3 regions of the Nocardia sp. NPDC051570 genome follow, and region 1 is predicted to be linked to each of the others. Evidence: riboswitches for the same ligand, from Rfam matches in the RefSeq annotation. Region 1 holds a riboswitch; each other region holds the start of a gene.
What was found. Region 1 has a riboswitch for magnesium ahead of ACIA76_RS27030 (hypothetical protein). Riboswitches for the same ligand answer to the same signal wherever they lie in the genome.

Region 1 (7,208 bases):
TCCCCCTTGTACGGGCAGTACGTCTGGGTCGCGCTGGCGGTGAGCAGTGCCGGGTCGACGTCGTCGAGCGGGATGTACTGGACCGGTGGGTAATTCGCCTCCCGCAGGGTCAGGGCCCTGGCGGTGTCGGCGAGAACGTGCGCGCCGACGCGCGCTACGACGCGCTGACCGGTCTTCTCGATAGTGATCGGGTGGTCGGGTCCGGGGATCTTGGGTTCCCGTGCAGTCATGACCTTCTCCGTTTCCAGTGCGATAGCGTGATCGGCGATACCGATTAGACCAGTCTGTCTACTGAACCATATCAGCACAGTCGATGCTCAACGTGTGCCAAACATGGTACTGGTTCACGAACTTCCACTCTTGATTGACAGGACAGCCCTGAGCGGCTTTGCTGAAACCATCACTAGACAGACTGGTCTACTCAACGATTGATCTCAGAGGAAGAGGCGCGATCATGACCGAGGTACGCACAGCGTTGGTGACCGGCGCGACGTCGGGTATCGGCAGGGCCGCGGCGGTGAAGCTGGCCCGGGATGGATTCCATGTCCTGGTTCACGGCCGTGACGGCGAGCGCGGAGCCGCGGTGGCCGAGGAGATCGAGAGTGCGGGCGGCAGTGCCGAATTCGTCGCCGCCGACCTCACCGATATCCGCGCCGTCGAGCAGCTGGCCGCCCAGGCCGGGGCGGTCGATGTCCTGGTCAACAACGCCGGGTTCTCCTGGTTCGGCCCCACCGCCGACCTGGACTCCGGCACATATGACGCGATGTTCGACGCCAATGTGCGCAGCGCGTATTACCTGACCGCCGCTATCGCACCGAAGATGGCCGAGCGTGGCCGGGGTGTGGTGATCAATCTGGGCAGCATGGCCGGACAGATCGGCCTGGAAGCCGGCGCCGCCTACAGTGCCACCAAGGCCGCACTGGCCTCGTTCACCCGTTCCTGGGCCGCCGAATACAGCCCGCGAGGTGTGCGTGTGAACACCGTCGCTCCCGGACCGGTCTACACCGCCGGCTCACCGCGGGAAAACCTCACGGCCCTGGGCAAAACCACGTTGCTGTCCCGCACAGCGGAGGCGGAGGAAATCGGGGACGTCATCGCGTTCCTGGCCTCACCGGCCGCCGGATACATCACCGGCGCTGTCATCCCCGTCGACGGCGGACGCACAGCCATCTGACCTGAACGACACCCCGACATTGACTGGGAAGACCGGTCTGTCTAGTGTTGTCGGACCGGGTAGAACCCGAATAGGCCGCCCGGTAGCACAGTGGACTGTACCGCCAGTCTGACAGGAGGTGTGACCATTGCCCGGTAAGGTCGACACCGCGAAGGGATCCGCGCGCGAACGTCTGCTGGCCGCCGCCGATGAGCTGTTCTACAGCGAGGGAGTGCAGAGCGTCGGCATCGACCGCATCGTGCGCCAGGCCGGCGTCGCCAAGGCCTCCCTCTACAACCTGTTCGGCAGCAAGGACGAGCTGGTCCAGGCCTATCTGGACGCCCGCCACGCCAATACCCGGGAGCAAGTCGAGCGGACCCTGACCCGGTTCCGGACACCGCGGGAGCGACTGCTGGGCGTCTTCGACGCGCAAGGCCAGCTGTTCACCGAGCCCGACTTCAACGGCTGCGCGCATATGACGGCCAGCGCCGAGGCACAGCCCGGCAGCCCTGTCGAATGCGCCACCGACCGATACCGGCAGTGGGTGCGGACGCTGTTCACGGATCTGGCACGCGAGGCCGGCGTCGCCGACTACGAAGGCCTCGCACGGCAGCTGCACCTGTTATACGACGGCGCAGGAGCCTCCGCACGAATGGACCGGGACCCGTCCGCCGCGACCACCGCCCGAGCGGCGGCCGCGGCGCTGCTCGACGCGGCCCTCACGGACAGCAGCCGACACTGACGAGGCGGTTGTCGTCGGATGCGGCGGCTGCCGGTTCGGTCGCGGGCTGTCGGCGATATCCGATGACGACGCTTCGAGGGCGTCAGGTGCCGTCGATCGCCAGGGTGGCCTGCATCAGATTCATCGCCGCGGCGCACGGGTCCGGTTGGCCGGTGTGGTCACGGTTTTGCACCCACCAGGTGACGGTGCCGGAATCGGCGGCCGTGACCGCGCAGCTGCCGGGGTCGCGAGGGTCGCGGACGTATATGGCACCGAAGTGTTTGATGACGAGTTTCTCGATGCGGTAACCCTGTTGTTCATCGATCTGGCGATCGCGGCCGAGCGTGTCGTGTTCCAGCCATGCGTAGGTGAGATCGACCGGTCCGCCAGTGCTGAAGTCGGCTTCCCACGCGCAGATGGTCGGCCCACCCAATGGCCGGACCGCGGTCGCGTGCACGGTATCGACGATGGTCTGGTCCGGGAGCGGACCGCATCCGGCGAGAAAGTTCGGATCCTCGACCGATTGCTGTGCAGCGTCGTGATGATGGGTCGAGCAGGCCGTGAGCAGTACCGCCGCACAGACGGTGGCAATCCTCATGACCGGTCGGATGTCGCGCACAACCAGCATTGTGCGTGCTGATCCGTGCCGTGGCTAGAGGAGGTGGCGCGCGGCACCTGGAACCCGCTCGCGCCGCCACGACAGCAGGATCAGCCTCCGCTTCAGTTTCTTGTCGGCGGTGCGGCCGGTCATGGCATTACCCGGTTGCGGCAGCGTGCGCTGGATGATTTGCTGCCGCAACCGGTTTCGTCTGCGCTAACCGCTGATCTGCTGGACGACCTTCACGCCGATCAGGATGACGGCGATGAGCAGGTAGCCGCGCAGGGCGATCATGCCCGCGGTCCGCAGCGGTGAGAACGCCGGACGCGCCAGGGTGTGCAGGGCCGGGGTGCGCCAGCTGTCACGGTCGGCGTCCAGGACCTGTTTGCGGTCGGCACGCGACAGCGGCGTCGCATCCAGCTCCTCGATCTGATCCGGGTCGAGGCCACCGAGCTCCGCGGCGGTCTGCTCGGAGCGGGTGCGGTCGGCATGATGGCGCGCGTAGGCGATGGTCAGACCGCCGAGCAGACCGATCAGCGCACCGACGCCGAAACCGATCTCCAGGGTGGTGGTGGACAGGTCCGGGAAGAAGGTGGCGGCGGTCAGCGCGAGCGACAGCAGCACCAGCGACCAGACGATGACGCCCGCGACGATGTTCTGCCGGGTGCTGTTGACCCACGGGCCGAGCACGGCTTTGTCGTTACACAGCAGCACCAGAAATACCGTGGCCGACGGCAGCAGTACCCCGGCCAGCGCCTGCACGCCCTGGGTCAGCAGGCCGAGCACGTGGTCGGGGCTGAACGAGACCGCGGCGGCGATACCGAGCAACAGCGCGTAGCCGAGGTAGAACATCGGTGCTTCGGTGATCTTCCAATGCAGCGAGTGCCGCTTACCGAGGGTGTCACCGAGCGCGTAGGTGGTGGCCAAACCCACGGCGTTGGCTCCGACCAGAGAAGCGTCCAGCAGCAGAATCGCGAACAACGCACCCACGGTGTGTCCCAGATGATCGTGCAGCGCCCGGGCGACCGCGCCCGCATCGGTGAAGTGACCGACATCGGCAGGGGCCAGGCCGAACGCGGCCGCTGCCATGATCGCGATCGCACCCGCCATGACCACGACGATCCCGACCCACAGGTCGATCCGCTCGTAGCGGATCCAGCGCGGGGTGATGCGCTTGTCGACGATGTTGGACTGCTGGAAGAACAGCTGCCACGGCGCGACGGTCGTGCCGACGATCGCGACGATGAGCAGCAGCAGTGTGGAATTCAGGCCGCCCGGGAACGAGGGGACGATGCCCTTCACGGTGTCGGTGGCACTGGGGTGCACCAGGAACGCCAACGGGAACATCACGATGTTGATCGCGATGAGCCCGAACAGGAATCGCTCCCAGCGCCGGAACGAGCCACCCGCGACGACCGCGAACAGCAGCACCGCGGCCACCGGCACCGCGATGGCTTTGGGCATCCCGAAGTAGCCGAGAGCCAGTGCGACACCGATGAATTCGGTGACGATCGTCATGGCGTTCACGATGAACAGGTCACCGACGCTGAACGCGCCCCAGAACCTGCCGAACCGGGCGAAGATCAGCCGGGCGTGCCCGACACCGGCGACCGCGCCGAGACGCACCACCATTTCCTGGTTGACGTAGAGCACCGGGATGAGCAGCGCCAGCGTCCAGACCAGGGCCATGCCGTAGTTCTGCCCGGCTTGGGCGTAGGTGGCCACGCCGCCGGCGTCGTTGTCGCCGACCATGACGATCAGGCCGGGGCCGATGATGGCCAGCAGCATCTTGAAGCGCTGCCAGCGGCCGCGGCCCTCGAGGGTGTCGTGCTGGCCGATGGTGCCCAGCGCGCCGACGATGTCGCCGACGTGCGCGGAATCGAGGACAGCGGTGGTCGGTGCAGCGGTGGGGGTTGGTGACGGAGTCGTTGTGGTGGTGCGGCGGGTCGCGCCGGTGGAGAACAAGGCCATCGCCATTGCTCCCTTCCTGAAATATCTTGCGGTACTGCTGTGATGGGTTCGGCGATCGCCGAATGTCGACGTCGGGGGGTAAGTCGCAGACTGCGGTTGTGCCGGATCCGTTCCAGCACAACCGCAATGGGCGATCAGGCCGCTGGGGCAGCGGTACCGGAGCCGGCAGGCGCCGGGGTGGAGGGAGTGTTGAGGCGCTGGAAGAACTGGATCGCGCTGGCGATGCCGACCGGCACACCCAGCAGTACCGTGCCTGCGGCCGCGCCGAGCGCGATGCCCGCGGCCGCGCCCGCGATGCAGCCGCCGACCCAGCCCGGAACGAAGATCGGCGTCATCAGCGTCGCGGGCACGATCGCACCCAGTACGCAGCCACCGACCGCGCCGATGATGGTGCCGACCAGCGCACCCACCCCGGTGGCCAGGCCGAATTGGGTGCCCGCCGCGGCCAGGGCACTGTCGAAGTCGGCTTGGGCATCGACCGGGGTCACCATCTGCACCGGCTTCGCAGCGGCGGGATCGGTGCTCGGAGTCAGTGTCGCGGTGTTGCCGTCGATCGTGGCCGCGATCGGAAACCGTGATCCGTTGATGTCGTAGGCCAGCGGCAACCCGGCAACGACCGTGCCGGTGGCATCGAGCACTTGGAACTGGCCGTCGCGGGCGGCCAGCGAGCCCGCGTCGGTGGCGACGACCACGGAGTTGCCGTCGCGTTTGGCGGTCCAGTGGATACCGGGCGCGAGGTCGGTGTGTGTGATCGGCGCCGAAATCGGTTGCACCGGAGCCGCATCCGAGTCGGGCATGTTGAAGCTGAGTACGCCGAGCGCAACAGTGGCGGCGGTGGCGTACGCGGTGATCTTCCTCATCAGATAAAACCTTCGAACAATTCGAGATGAACATTCTTGGCCAGCATTCGACGAACGTGGCTTCTTGCGGGCATAAAGACCCATGCCCGAATGGCTATTCAACGATTACCGCACCGAATACCGGCCCGAAAATGCAGCACAAATCAACGGTCATGCGCAGACGCAGACCGCGACAATGGACGATATCTCAGGCTCGTGTGATGTGAATCCACTCACGCACGGGTGGGGAAGACCATGGGTGGGGAAGACACGGAACTCGGATACGGACTATCGCCTCGAGCCATGGTCGTTCCTCACCTCCTTGCGGCCGGGGCGCGCGGGGACGCCGTCGCGGAGCGCACGAAGAAGTGGCCGCAGCAGAATGCCACCGGCGCGACCTCTCTCGTCAGAGCTTCGGCACTGGACGACGTATCCCGTTGCCCGGGAAGCCACTTGGGATCGCGCCTTAATCCGGGGCGACCTGTCCTGATCTTGGGCGTCTCTGGACGTCGTCAGATCAGTGGCCTGTGTTCGTGCAGGAGCCTCGCCTAGCGAGGTGCTTTTTCCGTGTTACAGCCTGACACAATCCGACGATCGAAGTCAATTAAGGCAACGGACCACCTTTTCGAATTACTGCCAGTCAGAAGTTATTTCACCGAAGGCGCCGACGCTGCAGCGACCGCCCAGTCTTTCCGACTCATCAAATCCACCGCGCCGCCCGACTTCCACAAGGAATGCCCGAGACGATCTGTGCCGAAATCCGCACTACCACGAACGATTCGCCCCCACGCCGCGCCCTCCCGCGCCCACGCCCGCATCCTGCGCACCTCCTCGGCCACCGACCGCCGACGCGAAATCGTCACCGCCACCGAGATCCTCGACGCCGACTGCATCCGGCGGCGCACCTTCTACCTGAACCGGCCCGAGGGCGACCCGCACGGCTCGGTCTCGGCCATCGCGCAGGGCGTATTAGGCCAAGCGCGAGAGCAACAAGCGGCTGATCACCGTGAAGCGCGGAGGCCCCCGAGGCTATAGATCAACGATGCCCCTCTTGGTTCGCCGGTTCACGGCTGACGCATCGATGTGACGCTGGAACTCATGAGCATCGACGAGATCATCACGTTCATCGAATCCCTGGGCGCAGTGCTGACGCTTCGCCCCGGGCCCGGTGACGGGTCACCCGAGATCGCGTGGGAGGACACGTTCTTCTACTACGCCCCCGACGGCAGAGTCCCGGCCACGGGCCAGCCGTTCGCGACGATCGTGACCAAGGATCACCCCGACGACGACAGATCGGATCTGAACCGCCCCGGCGCCTTCCGTCTGAACATCGGCGTCGGCAAGGACGTGTTCGTCAGGTCGACAGGCCATGATCCTCGGGAAACCGCCACCCGTGGCGGTGACCCGAGCATCGCCGACACGGTGCTGGCACACCCCGTCTACGGCAATGCCGCATGGCTCGCGGTCGTGAACCCCGGCGCGCGAACCGAGGAGCCGATCCAGGAAATGCTCCGCACGGCCCACGACCACGCGCGGTCGCGCTACCAACGCCGTGCCGGATCGCAATAACGCGGCCCGCCAACTCGGATCCGCCAGCGGGTTCGCCTGCGTCGACACGCTGATCGCCGATCGGCTGCCGTGCGGGCATTCGAGCCAGCCATAACCTTCGGCGGCCAATGGATCTCACGCATAGTGTCTTGCCGTGAGAGATCTTCGCCTACTGCCCAAGGTTCATCTGCACACGCACCTGGAAAGCGCGATCCGTCCCGCGACGATCCGCGAGCTGGGGGGCGAGCCACCCGCTCGAGATCGGCCGTTCACCGGTTTCGGCAAATTCGCCGAGCAGCGGGCCACCGTGCGGGCGCTTCTCCGCGACTATCAGCACTTCCGTCGTATCGCCGTAGAGTTTTGCCAGGACGAGGCGGC
Region 2 (7,208 bases), on a different contig from region 1:
GCGCGGGCGATCTGCTGCAGAACATCCAGAACGGCCTGTTGTTCAAATCGCCGATCCCGGGGATCGGCCTCGGCGGTTGGCCGCAGTTGGCCGGCGCCCTCGATCAGGCCCGGCGGGGCGATGCCAGCGGCCTGTCGCCGCAGACCGCCTCCGACACCGAGGGCGGCGGATTGACCGTGGGCTGTGCGGAATACCGCGCGGACTTCGAGGGCTATCCGGCCTTCGAGTCCCAGCAGATCCTGGCCGCCACCATCGCACCGAATACCCTCGGAGCGAACCAGAGCTTCAGCTATATCGCTCAATGTCAGGGCTGGCCGGCAACTTTCAGCGATCCACCGTCCACCGCCATCGCCAAGCCGACGATCGTGCCGTTACTGGTCAACGCGATCCACGACCCGTCGACCTCCTACGGATGGGCGCACCTGTTCGCCAGCCAGGTCCCCAACGCGGTCCTGCTCACCCGCGACGGCGACGGCCACACCTCGTTCTTCCAGCCGGGACACACCCGTGACGCGATCACCCGCTACCTGCTCGACGGCACGGTTCCCCCGGCCGGGACGGTCCTGCCCGACTGAACCGGAATCGGTGCCGCACTGAGGGTTTGCTGGATTCCGGAGTACCGCGCAGAGGCATCACCTATCGTCGGAGGTTGTGAGGTACGCAGCGTTGGCGATGCTCGGCTGCACCGCGATCTCCGGCGCAGTGATTCTCGGCGCATGGCTCACGCGAGGTGAGGTCCGCCGCGCACGGGTGCGGCACGGTCGACATCGTCGATTGCCGCCCGCGCTGGTCTTCGGGCATGTCGGCCTCGCGCTCGTGGCCGCCGCCACGTGGACGACCTTCGTGGTGCTCGGCAACTACGGCATCGCTGTCGCCGCCTTCGTAATGCTCGGCGCGACCGCGGTTCTCGGTGTCACGATGTTCATCCGCTGGATACCCACCTACCGATCGCTCGTCGAATCCGGTGAGGGTCCGGGCGCGGCTCATCGGGCGCCGCGCGAGCCGAACCTGCCTATCCGAGTCGTCCTCGTCCACGGTTGCCTCGCCGTCGGCACCGCGTCCTTGGCGCTGGCCGTGCTGATCGCGAAAGGCTGACTCGCGCAGGCTATGCCGACAGCCGCGCGAGGATCTCCAGAACGGCGGCTTCCTCCCGAACGGGGTCGGCCAGCGGCCGGATGTTGACCGCGATCTCGTCGGCGCCCGCCTCGTGCAGGGCGAGCAGACGCCGGTGGATCGTGTCCTCATCGCCGTAGACGTAGATCTCGTGAATGAGCTCATCGCTCAACTCGCCCTCCGCGGTGGGGGGAAAACCCGCCTCGCGGAACAACTTTCCGTAGGTGGGAAAGGCGGACTGGTGGGCGAAGACGGTCTGCGCGATCCGCCGCACGGCGGCGAAATCGTCGGTGAGCAGGACAGTCACGGCGGCGATCAGCGGTGGCCGGGGGCGCTGCGCCAGACGTGCTCCCTCCGCCAGCGCCGGGCGGGCGATCGAGCGGATATAGGACGGCCCCGAGGAGGTGAGCAGCGCGCCGTCGGAGACCTCACCCGCCAAGCGCAGCATGTTCTTTCGCATCGCGCCCAGCACGATCGGCGGCCGCGGCGGCGTGACCTCCGGTGGCAGGGCGGCATGCACCCGGTAGTATTCGCCATCCAGGTCGACCCGTCCGTCCCAGAGCATCCCGCGCAGCACCGCGATGTATTCGCGCAGATGGGCCAGCGGCTTGCCGAACGGCAGGCCGTAGTTCCCCTCGATGGGAGCCTTGTGGCTGGCCCCCACGCCCAGGCGGAATCGTCCCGGCGCGAGTTCGGCGGCGACCAGTGCCTCGTTCGCCCGCGCCAGGGGATGGCTCGGATAGGTGATCGTGATACCGCTGGCCAAACCGATTCTGCTCGTGCGCGCCGCCGCCGCGGTGACGATGCTCAGCCCGTCCGGCCCCACCGGATACGAAGGCACCCAGGCCATGCCGATACCGGCCTGTTCGGCCCGCGTAATCGCGTCCAGGACAGCGTGAACCGGAGGCGGGAAGATCACGACGCCGACGGGAACGGTGGAAACCATCCCGCTATGGTGCCTGGGGATCCCGGAATCCGGCAATGCCGAGATGGGCCCCGATGGCCGCCACGGCGTCGACCAGTGATCGCCCGCCCAACTGCTCCCAGCCGGGGAACGGCAGTCCCTCGTTGGCGAGGTCGCGGGCGCCGGGACCGCCGAGTTGATCGATCGTCAGCCCGGCGTGCTCATCGATCCACGCAACCATATCGCCCGCGAGGATGTCCTGCCCGCGCCTGCTGTGAATGAACTCGGTCGCGAACACCCCACCGGAGTCGTCCTGTCCTGTCGACACTGGATCCACCCTTCCGATCTTGAGAGGCATTGTGTTGCAATACATCTGAGTTCCTGTATACACCGCTGAGAACCCCAGCGCCCGACCCCGATTCGAGTGCTGGGGCCGCTAGGGTCGCGGGCTCGTCATCCCGAGTGACCGAAGGCGGCGGCCGCCCAGCGGTCCAAGAAGGTGTGTCCGATATGCACGATATGGTCCTCCCATTGGGTGCGGTAGGACCAGGTGAGGTTGCGTAGTACGGCGTGCGCCGCGTACAGGGTGATCGCGGCGGGGTCGGTGGTTCGTGTGATCTCTCGGGACAGCCGCTCGCGTATCCGGGGTGTGGCCTTGGGCCATGCCGCCAGATCCCAGTCGGTGGTGATCAGGTCGTAGCCGGCGTCGCCGTCTCGGCAGGACTGCCAGTCCAGGACGGCGGTGAGTCGACCGTGCTCGGCCAGGACGTTGGCCGGCCCGAAATCGAAGTGCACCACATCATTCGGGGCCGGATGCGTGGGCCGGGCGTCGCGGGCGGCCCGGCGCAGTCGTCGGAGCAGCCGCTCGACCGGGCCGGTGCAGCCGTCGAGCACCGATGGGCGGCACAGCGGGGTGCGGTCCCGAAACAGGCCGTCGCATAAGAACTCCCACCAGTCCGCACTCGCGTGCGCGCCTGCTCCTCGTTGCCTGTCCACCACGCCGATCAGCTGCTCCAGCAGATCCTCGGTGATCTCGTCGACGGCCCGGCCCTCGACCAGTTCCTGCAGCTCGAAGCGGATGTCATCGACTCTGCCCGAGGCGATTTCGGCCGGAATGGGACAGCCGCGGCGCCGCATCCGCGCCATCCGGTCCGTCGTCATCGCCGCCGCATCGGCGGCCTCCTGACGCCAAGGCCGCCATTTGAGAACGAGCCTGCGTCCGTCCGCATCCTCGACCTCGAACGCACCCTCGTCACCGCGCTCGAACGGCCGAACCAGATCCAGCCGCAGGCCACGCTCCCGCGCCAGCAGCACCAGCACCTCGCCCACCCGCCGCTCCCCGACCTCCGGCATCTGCGCTCCCCTCCCCGGATCGACGAATCGAGCCGGACCGCAACGAGTTCCACGGACGTCAACGGTAGCTTCGCCACCCGCGATCTTCGCTGTAGATCATCCGCATCAGGCGAATGGGCTATGAGCGCTGAGGACTGCCGGGGAGAACAGCAACCTCACAGCGGGCGGGCAGTCCGGTGCAAGTGTTGCCCTCTACTCTCGACGCTATGAACACTCCCTCGGTGATCCTGCTGCACGGGCAGCCAGGGGATCGCTCGGACTGGGACGATGTCGTGGCGCGACTTCCGGCGTCGGTTCATGCCTTGGCCTGGGATCGGCCGGGGTACGGGGTCAACCGGTCGGGGGCCTCGACGCTGGCGGACAATGCCGACTGGCTGCTCGAGCGATTCGATCGCGCGGGTATTCGAGACGCCGTCCTGGTCGGGCATTCCTACGGTGGCGGGGTCGCCCTCGCGGCGGCGGCGATGGCGCCCGAGCGGGTGCGTGGTCTGGTGCTGATCGCCAGCGTCGGGCCCGGATGCGTGACGAGGTGGGATGAACTTCTGGCCGCCCCGGTGGCCGGACCGATGCTGTCGATGACGGCCTGGACGGTATTGCCGTGGATGGCCCGCCAATGCGGGGGCGGGGTGGTTCGCGGCCGGTCGTCGGCCTCGCCGTCGCTGCGGGCCCTGGCCTCGATTCGCCACGATCACGGTCAGGTGTGGCGTAGTTTCCTGACCGAGCAGCGCGAGTTGCTTCGGGGAATGGATCATTGGATCGCTCGTCTGGAAGGACATTCGATACCGACGTTGATCCTGGCCGATCCGGCGGATAAGGTCGTTCCGGTCTCGACCGCGCACGCGCTACACGATCGGTTTCCTCGTTCCCGCCTCGAATTGGTCGGTGCGGGCGGACATCATCTGCCCCGCAAGGCCCCGAGCGTCATCGCAGCGAAGTTAGGGGAATTTGCCCACACGTTGGACTGAGCAGCTGCGCGCGAGAACGCGCCGGAGTTTCGACGCGTATCTGCGTCGCGACTATGTCCCGGCCGTGCCGCCCGCGCCGATGTCACCCGATCACAGCCCGGCGCGCAGAGTGATCGACGAGGTGCGCTGGTCGTTCGCCCCGCCGCGGCACTGGCTCGAGGGGGTCGGCGCGAATCTTGTTCTCTCACTGGTGTATCTGCTGGTGTCGCCGCTGGCTCACCCGCACCGTCAGTTCGGCTGGGTGGTGCTGGTCGGCACCTACTTCGCGACCTTCATCCTGGCCGATGTCACGACCACCAATGTGCTGGGCCTGGATATCCACCGGGTTCGGGCGAGCATGGCCGAGGGCATGTCCGTTCGCGGCATCCTGCTGACGAAGAACCTTGCTCTCCTGATCATCGTCGGTCTGCCGACATTGGCGCTCACGGCCGTGCTGGCGCATTCGTTGCCGCCGAAGCCGTTCGTGGGCACGTTGTTCACCGTGGCGTTGCCGCTGCTGTGCTGGCTGGGTGTCGGCAATGTCATCTCGGTCCTGTTGGCGGTTCATACCAGGACGCTGGTGCAGCGGTGGCGGGAGCGCCGCCGGTGGACGACCGTCGTGTGGATCGGGCATCTCGTGCTGCCGTACGGGTTGTACTACCTGGTCGCGCCCATCGACGGCACCCAGCACGACCCGCTGCTCCGGTTGCTGCCGCATATGGATCGAGACATCCGTTTCGTGTTCAATGCCGTTGTCGGCCTGGTGGTCTGGATCCTCGGCACCGTTATCGCCGCGGCCATCGTTCGCCGGCGGGGGCTGCGGATCTACTGAGCAGTGCCCACTCATAGGTGGGTTCGGGCTGCGGGTCCGGGGCCGCGGCGCCGGTGACGAGGAACAGCACCCGTTGTCCGATGGCCGCGGCGTGGGCGGCGAAACGTTCGTAGTCTCCGCTCACCAGCGTGACATCCACCGCGGTCTGGATTCCGTGACGCCGGTGGGGGTTCATGACGGTGTCGGTCAGGCGATGGTGCAGCAGATCGATGGCCTGGGCTCGCGCGCTGAGCTGCGTGACATGCTGGGGGTCGCGTGTCCGCAGTGCCTTCGCGGCCGACGCACCGAGAGCGACGGCAGCGCGGCCTATTTCGCCGAGGTAACCGGCGATATGTTGCGGCAGAAAATGATTGGGCTGTCTGCGTCGGCCGATGTCCGCGACGTGCCGGGCCAGTGCCCCCATCCGGCGCAGGTCGTCGACGATCTGGATCTCGCTGACGATGGAGCGCAGATCACCGGCCACCGGCGCTTGTAATACGAGGAGGCGGAACGACTTTTCTTCGGCTGCCCGGGTCAGCGCGGTGATGTGGTGATATCGGTCGACTACCGCCTGGGCGGCGGCCGGGTCGGCGGTGAGTAGAGCCCGGGTTGCCTGGTCCATGGCGGTACAGACCTGTTCGGCTGCCTCGTCCAATGTTCGGGCCAGGTCGGTCATCTGTTCATGGAATGCCTCGCGCATATGCCCGCGCTCCTGTCACGTCTCGTTGTTCGCGGCCGACGCCTGGTGGCGTCGGCCGCAGCGCATTCCGAGCACGCCTGAGCACGCGCGATAGTGGCAGGTATTCCGCAGTGTGTCAGGCGTTTACGGTGCAGCAAGCCGGGAACGAATCAGGTTGCCGAACCGGACTCGGATACGGACTCTCTCCGGATGTCATCTGTCGCTCCTCACCTCCTTGCCGCCGAGACGTACGCCGTGACGTCAGAACTACCGGGGGGAATGCCCGGGCCGAGCGGCCGGGTACGCACCCCTCTCGTCAGAGCTTCGGCACTGCACGACGTATCCCGTTATCCGGGAAGCCACTTGGGATCGCGCCTTAATCCGGGGCGATCTGTCCTGATCCTGGGCGTCTCTCGACGTCGTCGGATCAGTGGCCTGTATTCGCACAGGAGCCTCGCCTAGCGAGGTGCTGACTCGGCCATCCTCCGCCCGCGTCACCACATCTGTCAATCACCCGGCCGTTCCCGGGCATCTTGGGCACGAGGCAATAGGTGACCGGGACGGGGTCACTGCGTGCCGTTCTCCAGGTCCTGTTTCACCGCGGCGAGGGCGTCGACCGGAGTCAGGTCCTGACCCTGCGCGTTCTGGCCCAGTTGGCGGAATCGGTGAACTGCCATATCACCGGAGTCGCGCCGCCGTAGGACGTCCAGCCGGTGCCGGAGTCGCCGCCGGCGTTCTCGTAGATCTGGGATGCGTACCCGGTGCCGTCCGGATAGGCGGACGAGATCAGTCCGGGCACCTGCGACAGATCCGCCGATCCGATCTGTCCCAATACCATTGCGGGATATACGACAGCGCGACCGTCACACCCGCGGTGTTGAAGGCGTAACGTTGCGATGCGGCTGACGAATCAGCACGACGTCGAGTGTGCCGCCGGACCCTGTGCCCCACCTGAACCGGAGCCGCGAACCGGCTCGGCCGTGACGGTGGGTGCCGTCGCTACCGACTCCTGAAGTCCGATGAATCGGAGTGTCCCACTGCGGCTTTCATCGCGGTCGTCGTCATTGCAACGTGAGTGGGGTTTCGGATTCGATGCGCGTCAGCTTGTGTGGGTTGCGAACGAAGTAGAGGCCGGTGATGCGGGTGTCCTCTACGCGGGCCGCCAGGACGCCGTCCAATTCGCCGTCGAGGCGGAGGATCAGTGCCGGGTTGCCGTTGACCACGGTGGGGCCGACGGTGAGGGTGGCCTCGGTCTTGGCCAGGCCTCCCAGGAGGAAGCGGAGTACCTTCTCGGCGCCGATGATCGGGCGGAGTGCGGCCTGTTTGACGCCGCCGCCGTCGCTGACGGCGACCACATGGGGGGCGAGTACGTCGAGCAGGCCCTGGAGGTCTCTGGTGTCCAGT
Region 3 (7,208 bases), on a different contig from region 1:
TTCGGCACGCTGGCCTCTGCGATGCTCACCGACCCCGCCATGCTGCGCTGGCTCGACGGCATCGCGAACACCGCCAAGGCGCCCAACGAGAACCTGTCCCGCGAATTCATGGAGCTGTTCGCCCTCGGCCACGGCAACGGTTACACCGAAACCGATGTGCGCGAGGGCGCGCGGGCGTTGACCGGGTGGGTGATCGGCTCCAGCGGTGCGGTACTCGATGCCAAGCGGCACGACGACGGCGTGAAAACCGTTCTGGGCGTGACGGGTCCGCTGGGCGCGCGAGAGTTCTGCGAGATCGTACTGGCCCGCCCGGAATCGGCTCGATATGTCGCCACGCGGACCTGGCAGCAACTGGCCTCCGACAATCCGCCCACACCGCCCGTGCTGGATCGTCTGACCGCCGCGTACGGGCCCGGCCGCGACCTATCCGCGCTGGTGACCGCGATCCTCACGGATGCGGAATTCCGCTCCGCCCGAAACACTGTCGTGCACGGACCGGTCGAATGGTTGATCGGTATGGTGCGGGCGCTGCGGATCCCGCTCGACGACGATGCCCAAGTCCGGCGAGTGGCCGGGGTGCTGCGCGGGCTGGGACAGCTGCCGTTCTATCCGCCCGACGTCGGCGGGTGGCCGCGCGGGCAGGGATGGATGTCCAGCGCGGCCGCGCACTCCCGGCTGACCGCCGCGGCCGAGATGATGAAGACGGCCGACCTGTCGCCGATCGCGCAGGCGGCGCGGCCGGACCGGCTCGACGCCGCGGCACATCTGCTCGGCGTGGGCGGCTGGTCGGATCGCAGCGCGAAGCTGCTCGCCGCCGTCGCGGACCCGGCCCGGCTGATCACCCTCGCTGTGAATACTCCCGAATACCTCACCAGCTGAAAGCGCCTCTGCCATGCCGGAATTCACTCGCAGACAGTTCCTCGTCGGCTCCAGCGTGCTCGGCGCGCTGGGCGTGCTCGGCGCGTCCGCCATCACCTGGGACGAGCTGCACCGCCGCGCCGAAACCACACCCCTGCCACCGGGGTCGGGCGTGCTGGTGGTGCTCACGCTCTACGGCGGCAACGACGGCATCAACACTGTGATTCCCTACGCCGACAACGCCTATCACGACGCTCGCCCCGAATTGGCCTATCGCGCCGAGGAAGTGCTGCATCTCGACGATCGACTCGGCCTGAACCCAGCAATGAAGGGCCTTGCTCAGCTGTGGCAGCAGCGGCGCCTGGCCATCGTGCGCGGCGTGGGCTATCCGAAGCCTGACCACAGCCACTTTCGTTCCATGGACATCTGGCAGACCGCGTCGCCGGACGAGCCGGTGCCGACCGGCTGGATCGGGCGCTGGCTCGACGTCACCGGCGACGATCCGGTCCGTGCGGTGAGTATCGGATCGGTGCTGCCGCAGTTGGCGCTCGGTGTGAAACACACTGCGGCGGCGCTGGATCCTGCCTCGGCGCCGCTGCCGCCGGAGATGTCCGCGGCGCTCTCGGGGCTGGCTGCCACCGATCCGGCCGACAGCGCCGCACAGGGCTGTGTGTGCACCGGCTACCAGGCGGAACAGACTGTCGAGCAGACCTTTTCAGTGCTGAAGGGAACGAAGGCCACACCGGGCGGCAATCCGCTGTCGGCCCAACTCGACCTGGTCGGGCGGTGCATCAAGGCCGCAGTGCCGACGCGGGTCTATTCGGTGAGCTTGGGCGGCTTCGACACCCATGCCGATGAACGCCACACCCAGGAGCAACTGCTCGGCCGCTTCGACGAGGCCGTGTCGGGCTTCCTACGGGACATGGCCGGGCACCCGGTGGTCCTGCTGGCCTACAGCGAGTTCGGCCGCCGCGTGCACGCCAACGCCTCCCAGGGCACCGACCACGGCACCGCGGGTCCGGTCTTCGTCGCCGGGGCGCCGGTCGAAGGCGGTTTCTACGGGGACGAACCCAGCCTCACCGATCTGGACGACGGCGATCTGAAGTCCACGGTCGACTTCCGCGACATCTACCACGAACTGCTGCACCGGGTGGTCGCCACCGATCCGGACGCGGTGGTGGGTCCAGGTCGCCGCGACCTCGGCGTGATCGCCTGACCGTCGAGAGCCCAGTAGAAGGGGTGGGCGCCGTCGGCACGGCCTGCGCGCGTTGCCGGGAGCCACGGTGGTGCGTATGCGGCTATAGTGGCAGTGCACCTCGTTAGGTGAGGCTCCTGTTCGAACAAAGGCCACTGATCTCACGACGTCGAGAGACGCCCAAGATCAGGACAGATCTTCCCGGCTTAAGGGTTGATCCCAGGTGGCTTCCCGCCGGATATCCGGCAGGGATACGTCGTGTAGTGCCGAAGCTCAACGTGTGGGGTCGCGTGCGACGTATTTCCGTTCGTGCAAACTCCTTCGTGCGTTCACTGAATCCTGTTGAGCCCGTAGGTAGGTGTGACGAATGAAGAACCTGATGACATGTGTTCCGATGGCCGGAGCCGGTGCCGAGCGGTCGGCGCTGGACAACCTGCTGCTCACCCGCGGCATTCTGCTGGCGAACAATATCCGATTCCTGCTGATCAGGACCGCCGCAGGCACGCCTGCGCTGGCACTGCGCGAAGAGTTCCGCGGACTCGTCGCCCCGCTGTTGCGCGCCGACGAGGGCCCGGGCAGCATCGACGTCGAATTCTGGGACTTCGGCCCCGACGAGGTGCGCTGCCCGCGCCCGAACGCATTGACCCGCAACAGCTTTCCCGCTGATGATCTCGAGCTGATCGCAGTCCAGCGATACGGCTGCGAATGGATCTCCCTGGAGGGAATGTTCGAACCGCATGCGGGCGATATCGGATTCCCCATCGATATCGTGTTCTCCTGGGTCGACGGCAACGATCCGGCAGTGGCCAGGCGACGCGCCGAAGCGGCGGTCGGCGTCACCCTCGGCGAGGGCGACACAGCCCCGGCCCGGACCCGGCAGATCGATGAACTACGGTTCGCGCTGCGGTCGGTGCGGGAGTACGCGCCGTGGGTGCGACGGATCTTCATCGCCACCGACTCCACCCCACCAGGCTGGCTCGCCGAAGACCCGAAGGTGACGATTGTTCGTGCGGCGGAGCACTTTTTGGACCCGACCTGCCTGCCGACATTCAACTCCCACGCCGTCGAATCGCAGCTGCAGCACATCCCGGGGTTGAGCGAGCATTTCATCTACGCCAACGACGATATGTTCTTGGGTCGTCCTGTCGCTCCGGAGATGTTCTTCACCTGCGGTGGTATCAGCAGGTTCGCCGATTCCGAACTCCGGATCGGCACCGGCCCGAATACCAAGCAGCGCAGCGGGTTCGAGAACGGGGCGCGGGTGAACCGGAAACTGCTGCAGGATCGGTTCGGGCAGGTGATCACCCGGCACCTCGCGCATGCGCCGACACCGCTGCGGCGCAGTGTGCTGCTGGAGATGGAGCGGGAGTTCGCCGATGATTTCGCCAGGACCCAGGCCAGCCCGTTCCGCTCCAGCACCGATATCTCGGTGACCAACTCGCTCTACCACTACTTCGCCTTGCTGACCGGCAGGGCGGTACGGCACGAAACCGCCCGGGTCCACTACGTGGACACCACGACCCACGACGGGCTCGATCAGCTCGATGTGCTGCCGGTGCGCCGCGACGTCGACTTCTTCTGCCTCAACGACAGCAGCTTCCCCGAGATCGAGGAATCCCACCGCGTGGCGCGGGTGCAGTGCTTCCTGGAGAACTACTTCCCGCGGCCCGCGCCGTGGGAGCGAGCCGCTGCCCCGGCACGCAGCCGGGAGGTAGAATCCGACACCGCCGCCGCATAGCAGGCACAGCGAGTTCCGGACCGGATTGCGCTGTGCCGCATCCAGTCCGGAACTCTGTACTCCGGCCAATGCAGGCAGGTGACCATCCTCAGCAAGTGAGGAGCCCAAGGCTCAACGAGGCAGCTTCAACCGGGTGTTGACGCTCCACACACACGCGCGAGGAAGTTTCGGCTGCTTGGGCCTTTGAGGCGGCCCTTCGCGTGGGACTCTGCTGACTGAGGCGTGAAGAGGTCGCGTGTTTGTCGCGTTCAACACCGCGGCGGCGGCAAGCGATGACCCCGCCAGGCCGCGATCGACTCCTCGTCGCTCCAGTACGACACCGTGATCCCCAGACCGTCCGCGCCGCGAGCCGAATCGACGCCGAGGAAACCCGGCTGGTCGGCAGCCAGTTTCAGCATCCGCTCGGCCCTGTCCCCATACCCCTCGTCACCAGCGGTCCGCACGGAAGTGAACACCACCGCGTAATAGGGCGGGGCGGGCAGCGATGCGGGCACAAGATCGGCCACAAGGTCCTCCAACAGGCAACGACGGGGGTATCACCTCAAAACGATCTCGCACACCCACCTGAACCCACAACCCCATTTACCGACCCACGCTCCTAGCCGGACTCGCATCCGGCGGGCACAGCGAACCCATTCACCGAATACTGTTGCGGCGGACCCGAAGTCCTCTTGAACGGGCGCCTTCGCGCAGCTCAGGTTTCGGGCGTCGATGGCGTCGGCACGATCGGTGGCCGATTTCGCGGCGTCATGCAGCTTGGATTCGCAGGTCGACTCATCGAGGTGGAACTCACTGCGGCACTCCCTGTTCGAACCTGGCGCACCGGCGGCGGAGGATCATCGGAGCGATCGGAGAACGTCCGGTATTGCCTGCGTTCCGGTCGTTCGACTGAGCCGTAGTCGTTGGCCGCTGGTCGATCTCGCGGAACATTCGCAACGGCCGCTGAGCGCTCGGTCCGAACCTGCTGTAGCGCAAGGTCAGCCGAACGTCCGCTGTTACCGAGTTGAGTGTGTTCGACCGCTCTCCGCGGGGGCGCTCGGGGCGTCTGGGCCCGATGCTGTCTTCATTCAGGGTCCGGCCATACCCTCTGCGGTGCCCACCGCGGTCGCGATGGTCGTCCCGCGACAGACGCTATGGCCGGCCTTATCGGCACTCGTATCTGTCGAAGTACTGGTATCAGCGCAATGTCCCCGAACGGCGAGATCCATTGAACTCAGGAAACCGCCTGCGACGGAAAGGGCCATGCGCCGCTTCACCATTGCTACTCCGTGAACGCTATGGCCCCGGACGGGCAGATATCGATCGCCTCGTGGGCAGCGGGTTCGTCGGCGGCGTCTGGGTCGAGCACCTTCACGAGGCCGTCGTCATCCTGATCGAAGACGCCGGGAGCGGTCAGTGCACACAGCCCGGCACCGATGCATACAGTTCGGTCGGCGGTTACCCGCATGTGGACTCCTTTCGCGCTTGGCGCGGGAATGGTCACCAGGTGACCGGAAGTTCGTTGACGCCTTGGATTGTCGTGCCGGGCCGCAGGGTCAGTTGCTCCACAGGAACGGCCAGCCGCAGTGCCGGAATGCGCTCGAACAATGCCGCGAGGATGATCTCGAGCTCGAGGCGGGCCAGGTTCTGGCCGAGGCACTGGTGGACGCCGTAACCGAACGCGATATGGTGGCGGGCCGAACGGTGCACGTCGAAGGTGTCCGGTTCGGCGAACACCGAACTGTCGCGATTGGCAATGGAATTGGAAACGATCACGCCCTCGCCCGCCTTGATCAATTGCCCGTCGATCTCGATATCGGCCTTCGCGAATCGGGCGCCCGCGATGTCGGCGATGGCGAGGTAGCGCAGCAGTTCCTCGACCGCGCCCGGGATGAGGCCGGGGTCGGCGCGCAGCGCGGCGTGCTGATCCGGATGCTCCAGAAGGGTGATCACCGACAGCGAGGTCATCGATGCCGTTGTCTCGTGGCCCGCGACGAGCAGCAGTATCGCGGTCGAAACCAGTTCCTCGCGATCGATCTCGCCATGTGCCAGTTGATCGGCGACCAGGCCGGACAGCAGGCCGGGGCCGGGCTCGGCCTGTGCTCTGGTGATCAGCCCGTCCAGGTAGGCCGCGAGTTCGTCGCGTGCGGCGACCGCGGCAGCCGCGGTCGTCGACTGCACCAGCCGCCGGCTCGCGTCCTGGAAGAGTTCGTGGTCCCCGTACGGCACACCGAGCAGCCGGCAGATCACCATGGACGGCACCGGCAGCGCGAACCGGCTGACCAGGTCGGCCGGTGGGCCTGCGGCGAGCATGTCGTCGATGAAGCCGTGCACGATCCGCTCGATGTCGGCCCGCATGCCCTTGACTCGCTTCACGGTGAACTCACTGATCAGCATCCGCCGCTTGACGCCGTGTTCGGGCGGGTCGAGGCTGATGAACGCCTGTCGGCGGTCCTGGAAACCGCGGAAGCGTGGCGAGGTGGCCGGGAAGTAGGCGTGGGTCCGATCCGACGAGAGGCGAGGGTCGGAGAGCAGTGCGCGGGCGGTCTCATGCTTGGTGACCACCCAGGCCGGGCGGCCGTCGAAGAGGGTCACCTGCCGCAGCGAAGCTTCCCCGTCTCGAAGCCGGGAATACTGCTCGGGTAACTGGTAGGGGCAGGTGCGGTCGCTCGGAAAGGTGGGAGCGTTGGTGGATCGGGGCGTCGTAACAATGTCGGTCATCGGTCCCCTTAAGATCATAAGATACTCTTGGTACTCTATTTTCAGATTAAAGTGTCTTCCCATGCGCCGCAACGTTTTTCAGGAGCCAAGCCGCCAGTGAACGCCCGGCAATCCGTCGGCACAACGGTCGACAACCGCAAAGGCTCGCGCAGGCGCGGCGAGGAACTGGAGCGCGCCATCCTGCAGGCGGCGCTGGACGAACTAGCCGACGTCGGCTACCCCGGGCTGACCATGGAACGGGTCGCCATCCGCGCCCGCACCAGCAAGACCGTCCTCTATCGCCGTTGGGCCGGCCGCGCCGAACTGGTGGTGGACGCGTGCAAGATCGGCAGCATCTCCGATGTCGATATCCCTGACACCGGGGCACTCCGCACCGACGTCATCGCTCTGCTGCGCCAGATGTCCGCGAAAATGGCTACGCCCTTCGGCAGCATCCTGCGCGGCCTGCTCGCCGAGATGACGCGCGATCCCGAACTCGGCCGCCTCATCCGGGAACGGGTGCACAAGGTCGGATCGGGCCCGATCCACACCATCCTGGAGCGGGCCGCCGAACGCGGCGAGGTCGACCGCCCCATCCTGAACTCTCGCCGCGCGGCGGTCGCACCCGACCTGTTGCGCAACCACTTCCTACTGTTCGGCGCGCCGGTCGACGATGAAGTCGTCATCGACATCGTCGATGAGGTGTACCTGCCGCTCGTCCTGCGCCCAGACGTCAAC

Region 2: another riboswitch for magnesium. It lies ahead of phoU (phosphate signaling complex protein PhoU); the one in region 1 lies ahead of ACIA76_RS27030 (hypothetical protein).
Region 3: another riboswitch for magnesium. It lies ahead of ACIA76_RS41165 (stealth family protein); the one in region 1 lies ahead of ACIA76_RS27030 (hypothetical protein).

What each region holds. Positions count from the first base shown of each region.
Region 1 covers NZ_JBITDI010000011.1:185,589-192,796, reverse strand. The annotation lists gene ACIA76_RS27060 (DUF427 domain-containing protein) at 1-230, opposite strand, end outside; gene ACIA76_RS27055 (SDR family NAD(P)-dependent oxidoreductase) at 455-1,174, shown strand; gene ACIA76_RS27050 (TetR/AcrR family transcriptional regulator) at 1,302-1,895, shown strand; gene ACIA76_RS27045 (DUF3558 domain-containing protein) at 1,978-2,472, opposite strand; gene ACIA76_RS27040 (hypothetical protein) at 2,527-2,673, opposite strand; gene ACIA76_RS27035 (NRAMP family divalent metal transporter) at 2,689-4,443, opposite strand; gene ACIA76_RS27030 (hypothetical protein) at 4,578-5,303, opposite strand; M-box (ykoK) riboswitch at 5,674-5,845, opposite strand; gene ACIA76_RS27025 (hypothetical protein) at 6,033-6,317, shown strand; gene ACIA76_RS27020 (DUF6194 family protein) at 6,381-6,851, shown strand; gene add (adenosine deaminase) at 6,985-7,208, shown strand, end outside.
Region 2 covers NZ_JBITDI010000016.1:165,700-172,907, reverse strand. The annotation lists gene ACIA76_RS33080 (alpha/beta hydrolase) at 1-575, shown strand, start outside; gene ACIA76_RS33075 (hypothetical protein) at 652-1,095, shown strand; gene ACIA76_RS33070 (LLM class flavin-dependent oxidoreductase) at 1,106-2,059, opposite strand; gene ACIA76_RS33065 (hypothetical protein) at 2,064-2,345, opposite strand; gene ACIA76_RS33060 (phosphotransferase) at 2,471-3,370, opposite strand; gene ACIA76_RS33055 (alpha/beta fold hydrolase) at 3,577-4,335, shown strand; gene ACIA76_RS33050 (hypothetical protein) at 4,316-5,146, shown strand; gene phoU (phosphate signaling complex protein PhoU) at 5,100-5,825, opposite strand; M-box (ykoK) riboswitch at 6,106-6,277, opposite strand; gene ACIA76_RS33040 (hypothetical protein) at 6,427-6,642, opposite strand; gene ACIA76_RS33035 (RNA polymerase sigma-70 factor) at 6,866-7,208, opposite strand, start outside.
Region 3 covers NZ_JBITDI010000031.1:6,272-13,479, forward strand. The annotation lists gene ACIA76_RS41155 (DUF1800 family protein) at 1-879, shown strand, start outside; gene ACIA76_RS41160 (DUF1501 domain-containing protein) at 893-2,074, shown strand; M-box (ykoK) riboswitch at 2,167-2,345, shown strand; gene ACIA76_RS41165 (stealth family protein) at 2,421-3,791, shown strand; gene ACIA76_RS41170 (antibiotic biosynthesis monooxygenase family protein) at 4,040-4,297, opposite strand; gene ACIA76_RS41175 (ferredoxin) at 5,053-5,238, opposite strand; gene ACIA76_RS41180 (cytochrome P450) at 5,271-6,554, opposite strand; gene ACIA76_RS41185 (TetR/AcrR family transcriptional regulator) at 6,519-7,208, shown strand, end outside.